One region of the Streptomyces sp. CA-146814 genome, then DNA from elsewhere that is predicted to be linked to it. Evidence: predicted binding sites of a transcription regulator. Region 1 holds the regulator's gene; the other holds the start of a gene.
The links. The regulator HrcA, encoded in region 1, represses chaperone genes, less so after heat shock. The targets are predictions, from matches to a motif close to TTNGCACTCNGNNNNNCNGAGTGCNAA.
Positions count from the first base shown of each region.

Region 2: a site for HrcA is predicted at 4,073-4,099, ahead of groES (co-chaperone GroES). Genes of this name have one in related genera too.

Region 1 covers NZ_CP192068.1:2,124,802-2,132,634, forward strand. The annotation lists gene ACQP09_RS09485 (nitronate monooxygenase) at 1-704, opposite strand, end outside; gene dnaJ (molecular chaperone DnaJ) at 837-1,973, opposite strand; gene hrcA (heat-inducible transcriptional repressor HrcA) at 1,974-2,990, opposite strand; gene ACQP09_RS09500 (MBL fold metallo-hydrolase) at 3,170-3,901, shown strand; gene ACQP09_RS09505 (DUF3097 domain-containing protein) at 3,969-4,787, shown strand; gene hemW (radical SAM family heme chaperone HemW) at 4,813-6,054, opposite strand; gene ACQP09_RS09515 (SpoIIE family protein phosphatase) at 6,088-7,833, opposite strand, start outside.
Region 2 covers NZ_CP192068.1:4,882,466-4,890,298, reverse strand. The annotation lists gene ACQP09_RS22060 (LysR family transcriptional regulator) at 1-232, opposite strand, end outside; gene ACQP09_RS22055 (MOSC domain-containing protein) at 313-1,005, shown strand; gene ACQP09_RS22050 (SDR family NAD(P)-dependent oxidoreductase) at 1,016-1,789, shown strand; gene groL (chaperonin GroEL) at 1,883-3,508, opposite strand; gene groES (co-chaperone GroES) at 3,608-3,916, opposite strand; gene ACQP09_RS22035 (DUF6234 family protein) at 4,195-4,680, shown strand; gene ACQP09_RS22030 (polysaccharide deacetylase family protein) at 4,745-5,698, opposite strand; gene ACQP09_RS22025 (THUMP-like domain-containing protein) at 5,805-7,040, shown strand; gene ACQP09_RS22020 (hypothetical protein) at 6,958-7,689, opposite strand; gene ACQP09_RS22015 (VOC family protein) at 7,762-7,833, opposite strand, start outside.

The DNA of each region.
Region 1 (7,833 bases):
TGGGCGGCGTCGGCGCCGGCCGCGAGAACGGCGGCGATCTGCGAGCCGCGCATCAGGCCGCCGGTGGCGACGATCGGGATCTGCACGGTCTCGCGGACCTGGGTGACCAGGCTCAGCAGCCCGATGCCGGTCTGGTCGACCTGCGGGTCGTCGCGGTGGGTGGACTGGTGGCCGCCCGCCTCGACGCCCTGGACGCAGACGGCGTCGGCACCGGCCCACTGGGCGCCTTGGGCCTCCTCGGCGGAGGTGACGGTCACGATGGTGTACGTCCCCGCCTTGGCGAAGGCGTCCAGCGTGTCGCGGGTGGGGCAGCCGAAGGTGAAGGAGACCGCCGGGACGGGGTCCTCCAGCAGGATGGCGACCTTCGCCTCGTACCCGTCGTCGCCGCAGCCGTCGGGGTCGCCGAGCGGGGTCTCGTACCAGGCGACCTCACCGGCCAGCTGGTGGCGGTAGACCTCGACGGCACTGGGGGCGGCGAGCGCGGGCTGCGGCATGAAGAGGTTGACGCCGAACGAGCCGCCGGTGAGCCGGCGCAGCTGTTTGATCTCGTTGTACATGCCGTCCGCCGTTTTGTACCCGGCGGCGAGGAACCCGAGCCCGCCCGCCTCGGCGACGGCCGCGGCGAGCTGAGGTCCGGAAGCGCCGCCCGCCATGGGGGCCTGCACGATCGGATACCGGCAGAGATCGGTCAACGCGGAGGACATGACCGCATCGTGCCACGTCCGCCGCACAGGGCCGAATCAGCCAGCTTCGCCGGTGACCGGATCTCCCGCAGAACGCCGCACCGCCCACCGGCGGGTAACCGATGGGCGGTGCGGTGAAAGGCGGAAAAGGGTTCAGCGGCCGTTGAAGGCGTCCTTCAGCCGGGAGAAGAGACCCTGCTGACCTGGCTGGAATTGACCCAGAGGCCGCTCCTCGCCGCGCAGCTTGGAGAGCTCCCGCAGGAGCCGTTCCTGCTCGGCGTCGAGCTTGGTCGGCGTGATCACCTCGACGTGCACGATCAGATCGCCCCGGCCGCCGCCGCGCAGGTGCGTGATGCCCCGACCGTGCAGGGGTACGGACTGGCCGGACTGGGTGCCGGGCCGGATGTCGATCTCCTCGACGCCGTCCAGGGTCTCCAGCGGACACTTCGTACCGAGCGCGGCCGCGGTCATCGGGATGGTGACCGTGCAGTGCAGGTCGTCGCCGCGCCGCTGGAAGACGGAGTGCGGCAGCTCGTGGATCTCGACGTACAGGTCGCCGGGCGGGCCGCCGCCGGGGCCGACCTCGCCCTCACCGGCGAGCTGGATACGGGTGCCGTTGTCGACGCCCGCCGGGATCTTGACCGTGAGCGTGCGGCGCGAGCGGATGCGGCCGTCGCCGGCGCACTCCGGGCACGGCGTCGGCACGACCGTACCGAAGCCCTGGCACTGCGGGCAGGGCCGCGAGGTCATGACCTGGCCCAGGAAGGACCGGGTGACCTGCGAGACCTCACCGCGGCCGCGGCACATGTCACAGGTCTGCGCGGAGGTACCGGGGGCCGCGCCCTCGCCGCTGCAGGTGTTGCAGACGACCGCCGTGTCGACCTGGATGTCCTTGGTGGTGCCGAAGGCCGCCTCCGCGAGGTCGATCTCCAGGCGGATCATGGCGTCCTGGCCGCGCCGGGTGCGCGAGCGGGGCCCGCGCTGCGAGGCCGTTCCGAAGAACGCGTCCATGATGTCGGAGAAGTTGCCGAAGCCACCGGCTCCGAACCCGCCCGCGCCGCCTCCGCCCTGAGCGGAGAGCGGGTCGCCGCCGAGGTCGTAGACCTGCTTCTTCTGCGGGTCCGAGAGCACCTCGTAAGCGGCGTTGATCTCCTTGAACCGCTCCTGGGTCTTCGGATCCGGGTTGACATCCGGGTGCAGCTCGCGGGCGAGCCGACGGAATGCCTTCTTGATCTCGTCCTGCGATGCGTCGCGGCGTACGCCTAGTACGGCGTAGTAGTCCGTGGCCACTTACGACTCCGCCAGGATCTGTCCGACGTAACGTGCCACTGCGCGTACCGCTCCCATCGTTCCGGGGTAGTCCATGCGGGTCGGTCCGACCACGCCGAGTTTGGCGACTGCCTCGTCGCCCGAACCGTAGCCGACCGCGACGACGGACGTGGAGGTGAGCCCCTCGTGGGCGTTCTCGTGCCCGATCCGCACGGTCATGGCTGAGTCCGTGGCCTCACCGAGCAGCTTCAGCAGGACGACCTGCTCCTCCAGTGCTTCCAGCACCGGTCGGATCATCACAGGGAAGTCGTGCCCGAAGCGGGTGAGGTTGGAGGTGCCGCCGATCATCAGCCGCTCCTCCGTCTCCTCGACCAGGGTTTCGAGGAGGGTGGAAAGAACCGTGGAAACCGTCCCCCGGTCCTCGCTGTCGAAGGATTCCGGCAGCTCCCGCACCAGCCGCGGGACATCCGCGAAGCGGCGTCCGACGACCCGGCTGTTGAGCCGGGCCCGCAGATCCGCGAGGGATGCCTCGCCGAAGGGCGCGGGGCAGTCGATCATACGCTGTTCGACCCGGCCGGTGTCCGTGATCAGGACGAGCATCAGCCGGGCCGGTGCGAGCGAGAGCAGCTCCACGTGCCGCACCGTCGAGCGGGTCAGCGAGGGGTACTGCACGACCGCGACCTGCCGGGTCAGCTGCGCGAGCAGCCGCACCGTCCGGCCGACCACGTCGTCGAGGTCGACCGCGCCGTCGAGGAAGTTCTGGATGGCGCGGCGCTCGGGCGAGGAGAGCGGCTTGACGCCCGCGAGCTTGTCGACGAAGAGGCGGTACCCCTTGTCGGTGGGGATGCGCCCCGCGCTCGTGTGCGGCTGCGCGATGAAGCCCTCGTCCTCCAGCACCGCCATGTCGTTGCGGACGGTGGCCGGCGAGACGCCCAGCTGGTGCCGCTCCGTGAGCGCCTTGGAGCCGACGGGCTCCTCGGTGCCGACATAGTCCTGGACGATGGCGCGCAGCACTTCGAGTCTGCGTTCGCTGAGCATGGCGCACACCTCCAGCTGTCGTTCTCCGGCGTCGGTCTTCCGGTACCCGTCTGGCACTCGGTGCGTACGAGTGCCAGCTACTCATCGGTCAGTGTACGGGGGTGGGGTGGGGCCGGGGCAAGGGCGGACCGGCCACGCCGCCGCCGAGCCGTACGGGACGGTGCCGATAGCGTCGTCCCATGGACGTGTTGTGGGAAGACTTCGGCTGGGAGCGGTTGGGTCACGGTATCGGGCGGCGTCGACTGCCCGGCTGGGACGCCACGGTGGCGCTGGTGGCCGGGGCCGGTGAGGTGCTGCTGTACGACACCGGCTCGACGCTGCGCGAGGGGGTCGAGCTGCGGAGGCAGGCCGAGGCGCTGCTCGGCCGGAGGGTGACACATGTCGCACTGAGCCACCCGCACTTCGATCATGTGCTGGGGACGGCGGCGTTCGCCGGGGCGCAGGTGTACGGGGCGGTGGGCGTCACCGCGCTGCTGAAGCGGTCGGCGGACGAGCTGACCGGGTCGGCCGTCCACCACGGGCTCGCGGAGGACGAGGCGCACCGGGCGGTGGACACGCTGGTCGTGCCGCACCACGAGGTGACCGGCGAGTGGACGCTCGACCTGGGCGGCGGCCGTCAGGTGCTGCTGGCCAACGTGGGCCCGGGCCACAGCGGCCACGACCTCGCGGTGCTGGTCCCGGGGTCGGACGGTGAGCCTCCGGTGGTGCTCTGCGGGGACCTGGTGGAGGAGTCGGGCGAGCCGCAGGCGGGCCGGGACGCGATCACCTCGCGCTGGCCGGCCGCCCTGGACCGGCTGCTTGAGCTGGGCGGCGAGGAGGCGCTGTACGTACCGGGGCACGGGGCAGTGGTGGACGCGGCGTTCGTCCGCGCGCAGCGGGAGGCGCTGGCGGAGCGGTTCGGGGTGGGGTGAGGGGCCGTGCGGTGGGGTTCGGGCGGGGTGGGGGGCTGCCCGGAGGCGGGAGGATTATCGTCTGCGCATGCGCAGTTACCAGCCGGACCTGACCCCGCCGTGGAAGCGGTCCGCCCCCGTGCCCGAGGTGCCCGCCGAACCCGATCTGGTCGTGGAGGAGGTCGCCACCGGCTTCTGCGGGGCGGTGATCCGCTGCGAGAAGACGGCTCAGGGGCCGACGGTGACCCTGGAGGACCGGTTCGGCAAGCACCGGGTCTTCCCGATGGAGCCGCGCGCCTTCCTGCTGGAGGGCAAGGTGGTCACGCTGGTGCGCCCCGGCCCCGGCGGTCCCGCGCGCCCCACCCGTACGGCCTCCGGTTCGGTGGCGGTGCCCGGCGCGCGGGCCCGGGTGGCGCGGGCCGGGCGGATCTATGTGGAGGGCCGGCACGACGCGGAGCTGGTGGAGCGGGTGTGGGGCGACGACCTGCGCATCGAGGGCGTGGTGGTCGAGTACCTGGAGGGCATCGACGACCTCCCGGCCATCGTGGGCGAGTTCTCGCCGGGGCCGGACGCGCGGCTCGGGGTGCTGGTGGACCACCTGGTGGCCGGTTCCAAGGAGTCCAGGATCGCGGCGCAGGTCTCGGACCCGCATGTGCTGGTGGTGGGCCACCCGTACATCGACGTGTGGGAGGCGGTGAAGCCGTCGTCGGTGGGGATCGCGGCGTGGCCGGTGGTACCGCGCGGCCAGGACTGGAAGACCGGGGTGTGCCGGGCGCTGGGGTGGCCGGAGAACACCGGCGCGGCCTGGCAGCACATCCTGTCGAAGGTCCGGAGCTACAAGGACCTGGAGCCGCAACTGCTCGGGAGAGTCGAAGAGTTGATCGACTTCGTGACGCTGCCCGAGTGACGTGACGGGTGCGGGCAGCCGGTCCTCAGTCCACCAGGTCCCGCACCACCGCGTCGGCCAGGAGCCGCCCGCGCAGGGTGAGGACCGCGCGGCCCTCCTCGTACGGAACCGGATCGAGCAGCCCGTCGGTGAGCGCGCGGCGGGAGGCGGCGAGGCCGTCGGGTTTCAGGAGGTCGAGCGGGCAGCCCTCGCGGAGCCTGAGCTCCAGCAGGATGCGCTCGACCCGGCGGTCCTCCTCGGCGAGGATCTCCCGGCCGGCGCCCGGTGAGCGGCCTTCGGCCAGTGCCTGGGCGTACGCGCCCGGGTGCTTCACGTTCCACCAGCGGACGCCGCCGACGTGGCTGTGGGCGCCGGGGCCCGCGCCCCACCAGTCGGCGCCACGCCAGTACAGCTCGTTGTGGAGGCAGCGGCCGGCCTCGGTGGTGGCCCAGTTGGAGACCTCGTACCAGTCGAAACCGGCGGCGGCGAAGGCCTCGTCCGCGATCAGGTAGCGGTCGGCGTGCGCGTCGTCGTCGGTCATCGGGATCTCGCCGCGCCGGATGCGGCGGGCGAGCTGGGTGCCCTCCTCGACGATGAGCGCGTACGCGGAGACGTGGTCGGGGCCCGCGCCGATCGCCGCGTCCAGGGTGGCCCGCCAGTCGTCGTCGGACTCGCCGGGGGTGCCGTAGATCAGGTCGAGGTTGACGTGGTCGAAGCCGGCCGCGCGGGCCTCGGCGACGCAGGCCTCGGGGCGGCCCGGGGTGTGCGTGCGGTCCAGGATCTTCAGGACGTGCTGCTTGGCGCTCTGCATCCCGAAGGAGACCCGGTTGAAGCCGCCCTCGCGGAGGGCCGCGAGGTAGGCCGGATCGACGGACTCCGGGTTGGCCTCGGTGGTGATCTCGGCGTCCTCCGCGAGCCCGAACTCCTCCTTGATCGACGCCAGCATCCGTACGAGATCGGCCGCGGGCAGGAGCGTGGGCGTGCCGCCGCCGACGAAGACCGTGCGGACCGGGCGCGGGTCGTCGCCGAGGACCTTGCGGGCCTGGCGGACCTCCTCGATGAGGTGGGCGGCGTAGTTGTCGCGGGAGGCGAGCGCGCCGCCGGAGCCGCGCAGCTCGGTGGCGGTGTAGGTGTTGAAGTCGCAGTAGCCGCAGCGGGTGGCGCAGTACGGGACGTGCAGGTAGAAGCCGAGCGGGCGGTCGGCTGCGCCTTCCAGGGCGTGGCGGGGCAGCGCCCCGTCGTCGGGCACGGGCTCACCATCGGGCAGTACGGAAGGCATACCGTCCATTGTCGCTCGCGCCGGAAGCTTCCCCGACCGGTCTCAGTCCGCGTGCAGCACCAGCAGGGCCACATCGTCGTCCGGCGGCCGCTCGGCGAACGCGTGGACCGCTCGCCGGATGCGGTCCGCCGTCGCCTCGGCCGGCAGCCCGGCGCACCCGGCCAGCACCCGGGCCAGCCCGTCCCCGTCGTCGAACATCAGCGGCCCGGACCGCCGCTCGGTCACGCCGTCGGTGACGCAGAGCAGCGTGTCGCCGGGCGCGAGATCGAAGACCTGACTCTCGTACGCCACGTCCTCGACGACCCCGAGCAGCACCTGCGGCTCGGCCGCCGGGCGTACGGAGCCGTCGGGACGGAGCAGCAGCGGCAGCGGGTGCCCGGCGCTGGCCACCGTGCAGCGGACACCGCCGCCGGGGAGCGGCACGACCTCCCCGTACAGCAGGGAGAGGAAGCGGGACTGCGAGCCGTCGTGGAGCTGCCGGCCTCCGGCGGCGGCGACCATCAGCGCGGCGGCCTCGGCGGCCTCCATGGCGTCGTCCAGGAGGAGCCGGTTGAGCCGGTCCAGGACCTCGCCGACGCCGAAACCCTCGCGGGAGAGCAGGCGGAGCCAGGGGCGGGCGAGGCCGGTGACGACGGCGGCCTCGGGTCCGGAGCCCTGGACGTCGCCGAGGACGAAGCACCAGCGGTCGCCGGGGCACGGGAAGATGTCGTAGAAGTCACCGCCGACCACGCCGTCGTCGCTCGGTTCGTAGACGAGGGCGCTGGTGACGCCGGGGATCTCTGCGACCTTGCTGGGGAGCAGGCCGCGCTGGAGGATCCGGCTGATGGTGGCCTGCCGGGTGTAGGCGCGGGCGGCGCCGACGGCGAGGCCGAGGCGGCGTACGAAGTCCTCGACGAGCGAGGCGACGGCGTCGGGCACCTGGGCGACGCCCTCCCGGCCGACGAGCACGGTGCCGAGCGCGCGGCCGGCCGCGGTGATCCGGAAGGCGAGGGCGGCGCCGTCGCGGCCGCCGGGCTGCGGGGGCTCTTCGGTGGCGGGGTGCGTGGACTCTCCGGCTGCGGGGTGCGTGGGCCACGGCACCGGGACGAGTACGGGGCCGGAGCCGACGCCGGCCGGGAGGCGGAGGGGTTCGCGCTCCAGGGCCGTGCGCAGGGGCTCCGTACCGGCTTCGTCGCTGTGCCAGACCCGGGCGAGCCGGGGTTCGGCCCCCGGTCCGCCGCCCTCGGCCTCCAGCCAGATCGCGCACCAGTCGGCGAGGCGCGGCACCAGGAGCTGGCCGGCTATGGCGGCCACCAGGTCCTCGTCGAGCTGCCCGGCGAGCAGGTCGGACGCCTCGGCCAGGAAGGCGGGTGCGCCCCGGCCGTCCCAGACCGCGTCGTCGCGTTCGGTGCGCCGGGCGGCGGGAGCGAGGATCTCGGCGGCGCGCAGGCCGCGCCGGAGGGAGTCCTGGTCGGGCGGGGCGGGCGGGCCGCTCCAGTCGTCGACGGGGAGGCGGGCCCAGACGGTCTTGAGGCCGGTGCGGTAGGTGATGCCCCAGGACTCGGCGAGGGTGGCGACGAGCTGGAGGCCGCGCCCGTACTCGGCGGGGTCGGGAAGGCCGGCGGGCGCCTCGGTCTCCGTCTCCGTACGGCCGGGCTCCCTCTGCTCGTCGGCGCCGACCGGGCGGGCCGGGTGGTGGTCGGTGACCTCCAGGACCAGGGCGGCCGAGGGCTCGTCGCCGCCGTCCTCCTCCAGCCTGAGGACCAGGTCGACCGTGGTCCCGGCGTGCACGACGGCGTTGGTGACCAG
Region 2 (7,833 bases), 2.8 Mb from region 1:
CGGTCAGCCCGGCAAGAATGCCGGAGGCGTGCCGTACGAGCGCCTCGCCCGCCTGGGTGAGGCGCATCTCGCGGCCGGTGCGGATCAGCAGGGTGGTGCCGGCGGAGGACTCCAGGGCCTTCATCTGCTGGCTCACCGCGGGCTGGGTGCAGCCGAGTTCGCGGGCGGCGGCGGAGAACGAGCCGGTGGTGGCGACGGCGCGCAGGACGCGGAGGTGGCGTGCTTCGATCACGCCCCCACCATAAGAGCTTCTTGGGTGAGAGGCGAATTAATGGCGTACCCCTTTGGGGGTTGAGCCATTAGCGTGACCGTATGAGATTGCTGAGCGTGAATGTCGGCCGCCCTGCTCCTCTCCCCTCCGCCGGTGGTCCCGGCGGTCTCAGCGGGATCGACAAGCGGCCGTACGAGGGAAGCGTGCGGGTCTCGGACCCCGGGCCCAAGGGGACCGGCGGCAGCGGGCTCGCCGGGGACGCGGTCTGCGATCTGCGCCACCACGGCGGCAGCGACCAGGCGGTGTACGCCTTCGCGCGGGAGGACCTGGACGCGTGGGAGCGGCAGCTGGGCGGCCGGGAACTGGCCAACGGCTCGTTCGGCGAGAACCTGACCACCGTCGGGGTCGATGTGAGCGGCGCGCTGATCGGTGAGCGGTGGCGGGTGGGGCCGGAGCTGCTGCTGGAGGTGACGTCCGGGCGCATCCCGTGCCGGACCTTCGCCGATCACATCGGCGAGGAGAAGTGGGTGCGGCGGTTCACCCGGGAGGCGGTGACCGGCGCGTATCTGCGGGTGATCGAGCCGGGCACGATCCGGGCCGGCGACCCGGTCGAGATCGTGCACCGCCCGGACCACGAGGTGACCGCGGCCCTGCAGTTCCGGGCCACCACGACCGAGCGCACCCTGCTGCCGTCCCTGCTGGCCGCCGCGTCGGCCCTGCATCCGGAGGCGCTGCGCACGGCCCGGGAGTATGTGGCGGCGGGCGGTGGTTCCGGCGCGGGCGCGGGGCACTAACGTGCCGCGTATGACGACTGCACTGATCACGGGCGCGACGGCGGGTATCGGGGCGGCCTTCGCGCGGCGGCTCGCGGGCCAGGGGCACAACCTGGTGCTGGTGGCCCGGGACACCGCCCGGCTGCACGAACAGGCCACCGAACTGCACGACCGGCACGGCATCGAGGCCGAGGTGCTGCGCGCCGACCTGTCCACGGACGCCGGGATCGAGGCGGTCGAGAAGCGGCTCGCGGACCGTACGCACCCGGTCGACCTGCTGGTGAACAACGCCGGGTTCGGCAACAAGGGGCGCTACCTGGAAGTGTCCATGGCCGACGAGCTGACGATGCTGAAGGTGCACTGCGAGGCGGTGCTGCGGCTGACCTCGGCCGCCGCCACCGGCATGAAGGAGCGCGGCCGGGGCGGAGTGATCAACGTGGCGTCGGTCGCGGCGTTCGTGCCGCGCGGTACGTACGGCGCGTCCAAGGCGTGGGTCGTGCAGTTCACCCAGGGCGCGGCGAAGGACCTGGCCGGATCGGGGGTGCGGCTGATGGCGCTCTGCCCGGGCTTCGTCCGTACGGAGTTCCACGAGCGGGCCGGGATGGGGACCGGCAACATCCCGGGGTGGATGTGGCTGGACGCGGACAAGCTGGTGGCCTCGGCCCTGACCGACCTGGCCCGCGGCCGGACGGTGTCGATCCCGGATCCGCGCTACAAGGCGCTGATGGGGCTGGTCAAGGTCACGCCGCGCGGCCTGCTGGGCGGCGTCACCTCGCGTACGGGACGCAAGTACGGGCCCCAGTAGGCGCACGGGACGGCCCGGGCGGGCCGGTACGCATCGAGGCCCGGTGCCCCCGCGACGGGGGTACCGGGCCTCAGGCGTAAGGAAAGCTCCGTACTAGTGGGAGTGGCCGTGGCCGCCGTGACCGGCGTCGGCCTCTTCCTCGGCCGGCTTCTCGACGACCAGGGTCTCGGTCGTGAGCAGCAGCGACGCGATGGACGCGGCGTTCTCCAGGGCGGAGCGGGTGACCTTGACCGGGTCGATGACGCCGGCCTTGACCAGGTCGCCGTACTCGCCGGTGGCGGCGTTGAAGCCCTGGCCCTTGTCGAGCTCGGAGACCTTGGAGGTGATGACGTAACCCTCCAGGCCGGCGTTCTCGGCGATCCAGCGCAGCGGCTCGACGGCGGCGCGGCGGACGACCGCGACACCGGTGGCCTCGTCGCCGGTCTTGCCGAGGTTGCCCTCCAGGACCTTCACGGCGTGGACGAGGGAGGAGCCACCGCCGGAGACGATGCCCTCCTCGACCGCGGCGCGGGTGGCGGAGATGGCGTCCTCAAGGCGGTGCTTCTTCTCCTTGAGCTCCACCTCGGTGGCGGCACCGACGCGGATGACGCACACGCCGCCGGCCAGCTTCGCGAGGCGCTCCTGGAGCTTCTCGCGGTCCCAGTCGGAGTCCGTGGACTCGATCTCGGCCTTGATCTGGTTGACGCGGCCCTTGACGTCGTCGGCGTTGCCGCCGCCGTCGACGATGGTCGTGTCGTCCTTGGAGACGGTGACGCGGCGGGCGGTGCCGAGCACGTCCAGACCGGCCTGGTCGAGCTTGAGGCCGACCTCCTCGGCGATGACGGTCGCACCGGTGAGGGTGGCGATGTCGCCGAGCATGGCCTTGCGGCGGTCGCCGAAGCCCGGGGCCTTCACCGCGACGGCGTTGAAGGTGCCGCGGATCTTGTTGACGACGAGGGTGGAGAGCGCCTCGCCCTCGACGTCCTCGGCGATGATCAGGAGCGGCTTGGAGCCACCGGACTGGATGACCTTCTCCAGCAGCGGGAGCAGCTCCTGGATCGAGCCGATCTTGCCCTGGTGGATCAGGATGTACGGGTCGTCGAGGACGGCCTCCATACGCTCCTGGTCGGTCACCATGTACGGGGACAGGTAGCCCTTGTCGAAGGCCATGCCTTCGGTGAACTCCAGGTCCAGACCGAAGGTGTTGGACTCCTCGACGGTGATGACACCGTCCTTGCCGACCTTGTCCATCGCGTCCGCGATGAGCTCGCCGACCTGGGTGTCCTGCGCGGAGAGCGCGGCCACGGCGGCGATGTCGGACTTGTCGTCGATCGGGCGCGCGGTGGAGAGGAGCTCCTCGGACACGGCCTTGACGGCGGCGTCGATGCCCTTCTTCAGGGCGGCCGGGGAGGCGCCGGCGGCGACGTTGCGCAGGCCCTCGCGGACGAGCGCCTGGGCCAGGACGGTCGCGGTGGTGGTGCCGTCACCCGCTACGTCGTTGGTCTTGGTCGCCACCTCCTTGACGAGCTGGGCACCGAGGTTCTCGTACGGGTCGTCGAGCTCGACCTCGCGCGCGATGGTGACACCGTCGTTGGTGATGGTGGGTGCGCCGAACTTCTTGTCGATGACGACGTTGCGGCCCTTGGGGCCGATCGTCACCTTGACCGTGTCGGCAAGCTTGTTGACGCCGCGCTCAAGGGCGCGACGGGCGTCCTCGTCGAACTTCAGAATCTTCGCCATGGGCTGTACTTCCCTCTCAAAATGAACTGCGCCCCTCGCCGCCCGGCTAGTTGTTACGCAGGGGGCCAGGGGCGCAGAACACAGGCAAACGTGGGTGAATTACTTCTCGACGATCGCGAGGACGTCGCGGGCCGAGAGGACGAGGTACTCCTCGCCGTTGTACTTCACCTCGGTGCCGCCGTACTTGCTGTACAGGACGACGTCGCCGGTCTTGACGTCGAGCGGAAGACGCTCGCCGTTCTCGAAGCGGCCCGGGCCCACGGCGAGGACGACGCCCTCCTGGGGCTTCTCCTTCGCGGTGTCCGGAATGACCAGGCCGGAGGCCGTGGTCTGCTCGGCGTCGAGCGGCTGGACCACAATGCGGTCCTCGAGCGGCTTGATCGCAACCTTGGAGCTGGTGGTCGACACGATCCGGTCTCCCCCTTCGGAGATCTCACGGGGTTTAGCAGTCAGTGGGCGGCGACCAGACCGATCCGTCGTCGCGGGTGCCGGACCTGCCCTGTCGCACAGTGTGGTGCTGGCACTCTCCAGGGGGGAGTGCCAGACCTGAGACTATGACCGCGATTAGCACTCGGTCAAGCGGAGTGCCAATTCACCACCCTCGCGCCGTCTCGATCGGGGCTCCGTCGGATCACCGTCCGGACAACGCGGGGGCGGAGTCCCGGGTTCCGTACGACGGTACGGAGATGACGCATCCCGAGCACCGGCTGCCCGGACGACCGGCCGAGAGGGGCGCGGCGGCGGGGCAGCCGCCGGCGCCGGGCGGCTGCGCGGATCCGCTGCTGGGGCTGTTCCTGGTGGTCGCCGAGGTGGCGGTCTGCGCCCCGCTGTTCCTGGGGCTGGGGCTGCGCGCCGTGGCGCGGTCCTCCGCGACGGCCCACGCCAAGGGGACTCCCCCGCCCGCCGACCCCGGCACGGGCTGGGTTCCGGTCGCCGTTCTCGGGGCCCTGGCCGTGGTGGTCGCCCTCGTCGCCGTGCTGCTGCTGCGCGGCCAATGGCTCTGGGCCGGCGGTATGCAGGTGATCGTGGCGCTGGTGCTGTGCGCGGCCGCCCTCGCGTCGGCGGGTGGGGGCGAGGCCCGGGAGGAGCCCCCGAACCCGGCCCCCACCTGGAACTCCCCACCCTGCCGCAGCGGGGGCGACAGCGACGAATGCGCGCGCAGCGGGGGCTGAGCGCGCATTCGGGGCCGTACGCCCGACAGTCGGGCAGTCGGGCAGTCGGGCAGTCGGGCAGGGGTCAGACGTAGTCCTCCAGCTTCGCCACCGCGTACCCCTTGTCCGTGATCGTCTTCATGACCGTGCGGATCATGTCCGGCATCGTGCCCTTCCAGGCGCCCTTGCCCCGGAAGTGGGTGAGGACGATGTCGCCGGGGTGCAGGTCCCGGTCCCACTCGCGCCACTCCATGTGGTCGGCGAAGGCCTCGGCGGACCAGAGCGGTACGGCGGTGATGCCGCAGGACTTGGCGACGACGAGGGTGTCGCGGTTGTAGTTGCCGTACGGCGGGCGGAAGAGGGTCGGCCGCTTCCCGTACTGCTTGAGGATCTTCTCCTGCTGGCCGCAGATCTCCCGCTTCTGCTCGGCGTAGGAGAGGCCGGGCAGATAGCGGTGGTTGAGCGTGTGGTTGCTGATGACCACCCCGCGCTTCTGCATCTTCCTGAAGTAGCCGTAGTCGTCGTTGATGACGTAGTCGCTGACGAACGCGCTGTACGGGATGGAGAGTTCGGTCATCATCCGCAGCAGCGCGGGGTCCTTCTCCGCACCGTCGTCCATGGTGAGGAAGACGATCTTCTCCTTGGTGGGGACGGTGGTGAAGACCGGCGGCAGCCCCTCGTCGTCCCGGACCTCGAACCCTTTGCGGGTGGTGATGCGCGGCTTCACCTTCGGGGGTTCGGGCGCCGCGAGCGGGACCTTGGCCAGCCCCCACTTCTTCGCGGCGACGGCCCGTGCGGCCTGTTTCCGCTTGAGCTCCTCGGCGTACGCGTCCAGAGCGCGGGCGGGCCCGCCCTGCGCGGCCTCGCCCTGCTGACCGGCGGCGGGCTTCGCCGGTCCGCCCGGGGCTTCCGCCCCGCCGCCGGCCGTCTCCGCCGCGCAGGCCGAGGTGACGGTGGCGGCCAGGAGGGCCGCCAGCACGACGGAGACCGGTCGGTGCCGCTTCGTGGGTGATTTTCCTTTTTGTCGTACTAGCTGCATGGCGCCGCATCCTGCCAGCCGCCCGCCCGCCTCCCGTCCCCGACACCGCGAGGGGGTCGTGCCCGTCGCCCGACCGGCGGACAGGGGCCGGCGCGCACCGGCCACAATGGACCGGGTGAACGCATCGACCCCCTCCGCCTCCTCCGCCTCCTCGGCCGGCGACCCCGCCCGCGCCGCCTTCGCCGCGCTGCGTACGCCCGAGGGCCGGCACCTGCTGGCCGAGCTGCGCGACCACGACCCGGCCGACGAGCTGGCCACCGCGACCCGGCTGCGGCGTACGCATCCGGCGGAGCTGGTGTCGGCGGCGCTCGGCCAGGCCCGGCTGCGGCAGCGGGCGGTGGCGAAGTTCGGGGCCGAGGACGCGTACCGGATGTACTTCACGCCCAACGGTGTCGAGCAGGCCACCCGCACCTCGGTCGCGGAACACCGCGCCGCCCGGTTCGCCGCGCTCGGCGTGCGGAGCGTGGCGGACCTGTGCTGCGGCATCGGCGGCGACGCCATCGCGCTGGCCCGCGCCGGGATCGCCGTCCTCGCCGTGGACCGCGACCCGCTCACCGCCGAGGTGGCCCGCGCCAACGCGGAGGCGCTCGGGCTGGGCGCGCTGATCGAGGTGCGGTGCGCCGACGTCACGGAGATCGACACCTCTCCGTACGACGCCGTCTTCGTGGACCCGGCCCGGCGGGGCGGCCGGGGCAGGATCTTCGACCCGGAGGCGTACTCGCCCCCGCTCTCCTGGGCCACGGCCGCCGCACTGAAGTCCCCGCGCGCCGCGCTGAAGATCGCGCCCGGCATCCCGCACGAGGCGATCGGCCCGGAGGCGGAGGCCGAGTGGATCTCGGACGGCGGAGACGTGAAGGAGGCGGTGCTCTGGTACGGGGAGGGCATCGCGCCCGGTTCGTTCCGGGCCACGTTGCTGCCGTCCGGCGCCACCCTCACCGCCCCGGCCCCGCTGCCCGCCCCGCCGGTGGGCCCGGTCGGACGCTATCTGTACGAGCCGGACGGCGCGGTGATCCGGGCGCACCTGGTCGCCGACATCGTCGAGCGGTGCGGCGGACGGCTGGTGGACGAGACGATCGCGTACGTCACGAGCGATGTGCCGTACTCCTCGCCGTACGTCGCCGGGTACGAGATCACCGATCAGCTGCCGTTCAACATGAAGAAGCTGAAGGCGCTGCTGCGGGAGCGTCAGGTCGGCGTGCTGACCGTCAAGAAGCGGGGTTCGGCGGTCGAGCCGGAGGAGCTGCGCCGCCGGATGAAGCTCAGCGGCCGGAACGCGGCGACGGTGTTCCTGACCCGGGTGGCCGGGGCTCCGACGATGCTGATCGGGCACCCTCTGGGGTGAGCGGGTCCGGGGTGTGCCGGTCCGGGGCAGGCGCCGTCAGGACGCGCAGCACCCAGCGGCGGTGCGTCAACGCCTTGACGGCGCCGATGAGTCCGGTGAGCCAGGCGACCATGCCGAGGCCCATGATCAGGGCGACCATGCCGTACGTGTCGTCGCCGGGCCGGGCGCTCGCCGGGCCGATCACGCAGAGCGCCAGCCCGCCCGCCGCCAGGGCGAACGACAGCAGCAGCCAGACCAGGCTCATCCCCGGCAGCCGCACCTCCCGGTCGCGCTCCGGATCCCGGTCCAGCGCGCCCCACTCCACGAGCAGCGCGCGGACCTCCCGGTCCCGGGCGACGTGGAGGGAGGCCAGGACGACGGCGGGGATCAGCGCGCCCGCGCCGAGGAGCAGGGACAGGATTCCGGCGATCCCGCTGAAGAAGTCCGCCGCCGCCTGCTCGACCATGACGAGTCCGGACCCCACGAGCAGCCACCCGAACGCGGCGAGCCCGGCCCACATCAGCAGCACACCGAGCCGCTCCGGCCCCAGGTGCATCCGCACCAGCGCGCGCAGGATCACCGCGCGGTCGGCGAGCATCGCCTCGCGGTCCGGCCAGGTCCGGATCTCCACGGGAGGCGGGGGCGGCGGCAGCGAGGAGCGGGATGACATGGACCAGACACTATCCGGGGCGGCCCGGGGCCCCGTGGCTCAGGCGTCCCGCAGCGCCTGCGCCCCTTCTGTTCAGGCGTCCCGCAGCGCCTGGACGTCCAGCTTCCGCATCCCGAGCATGGCCTTCATCGTGCGCTCCGCCTT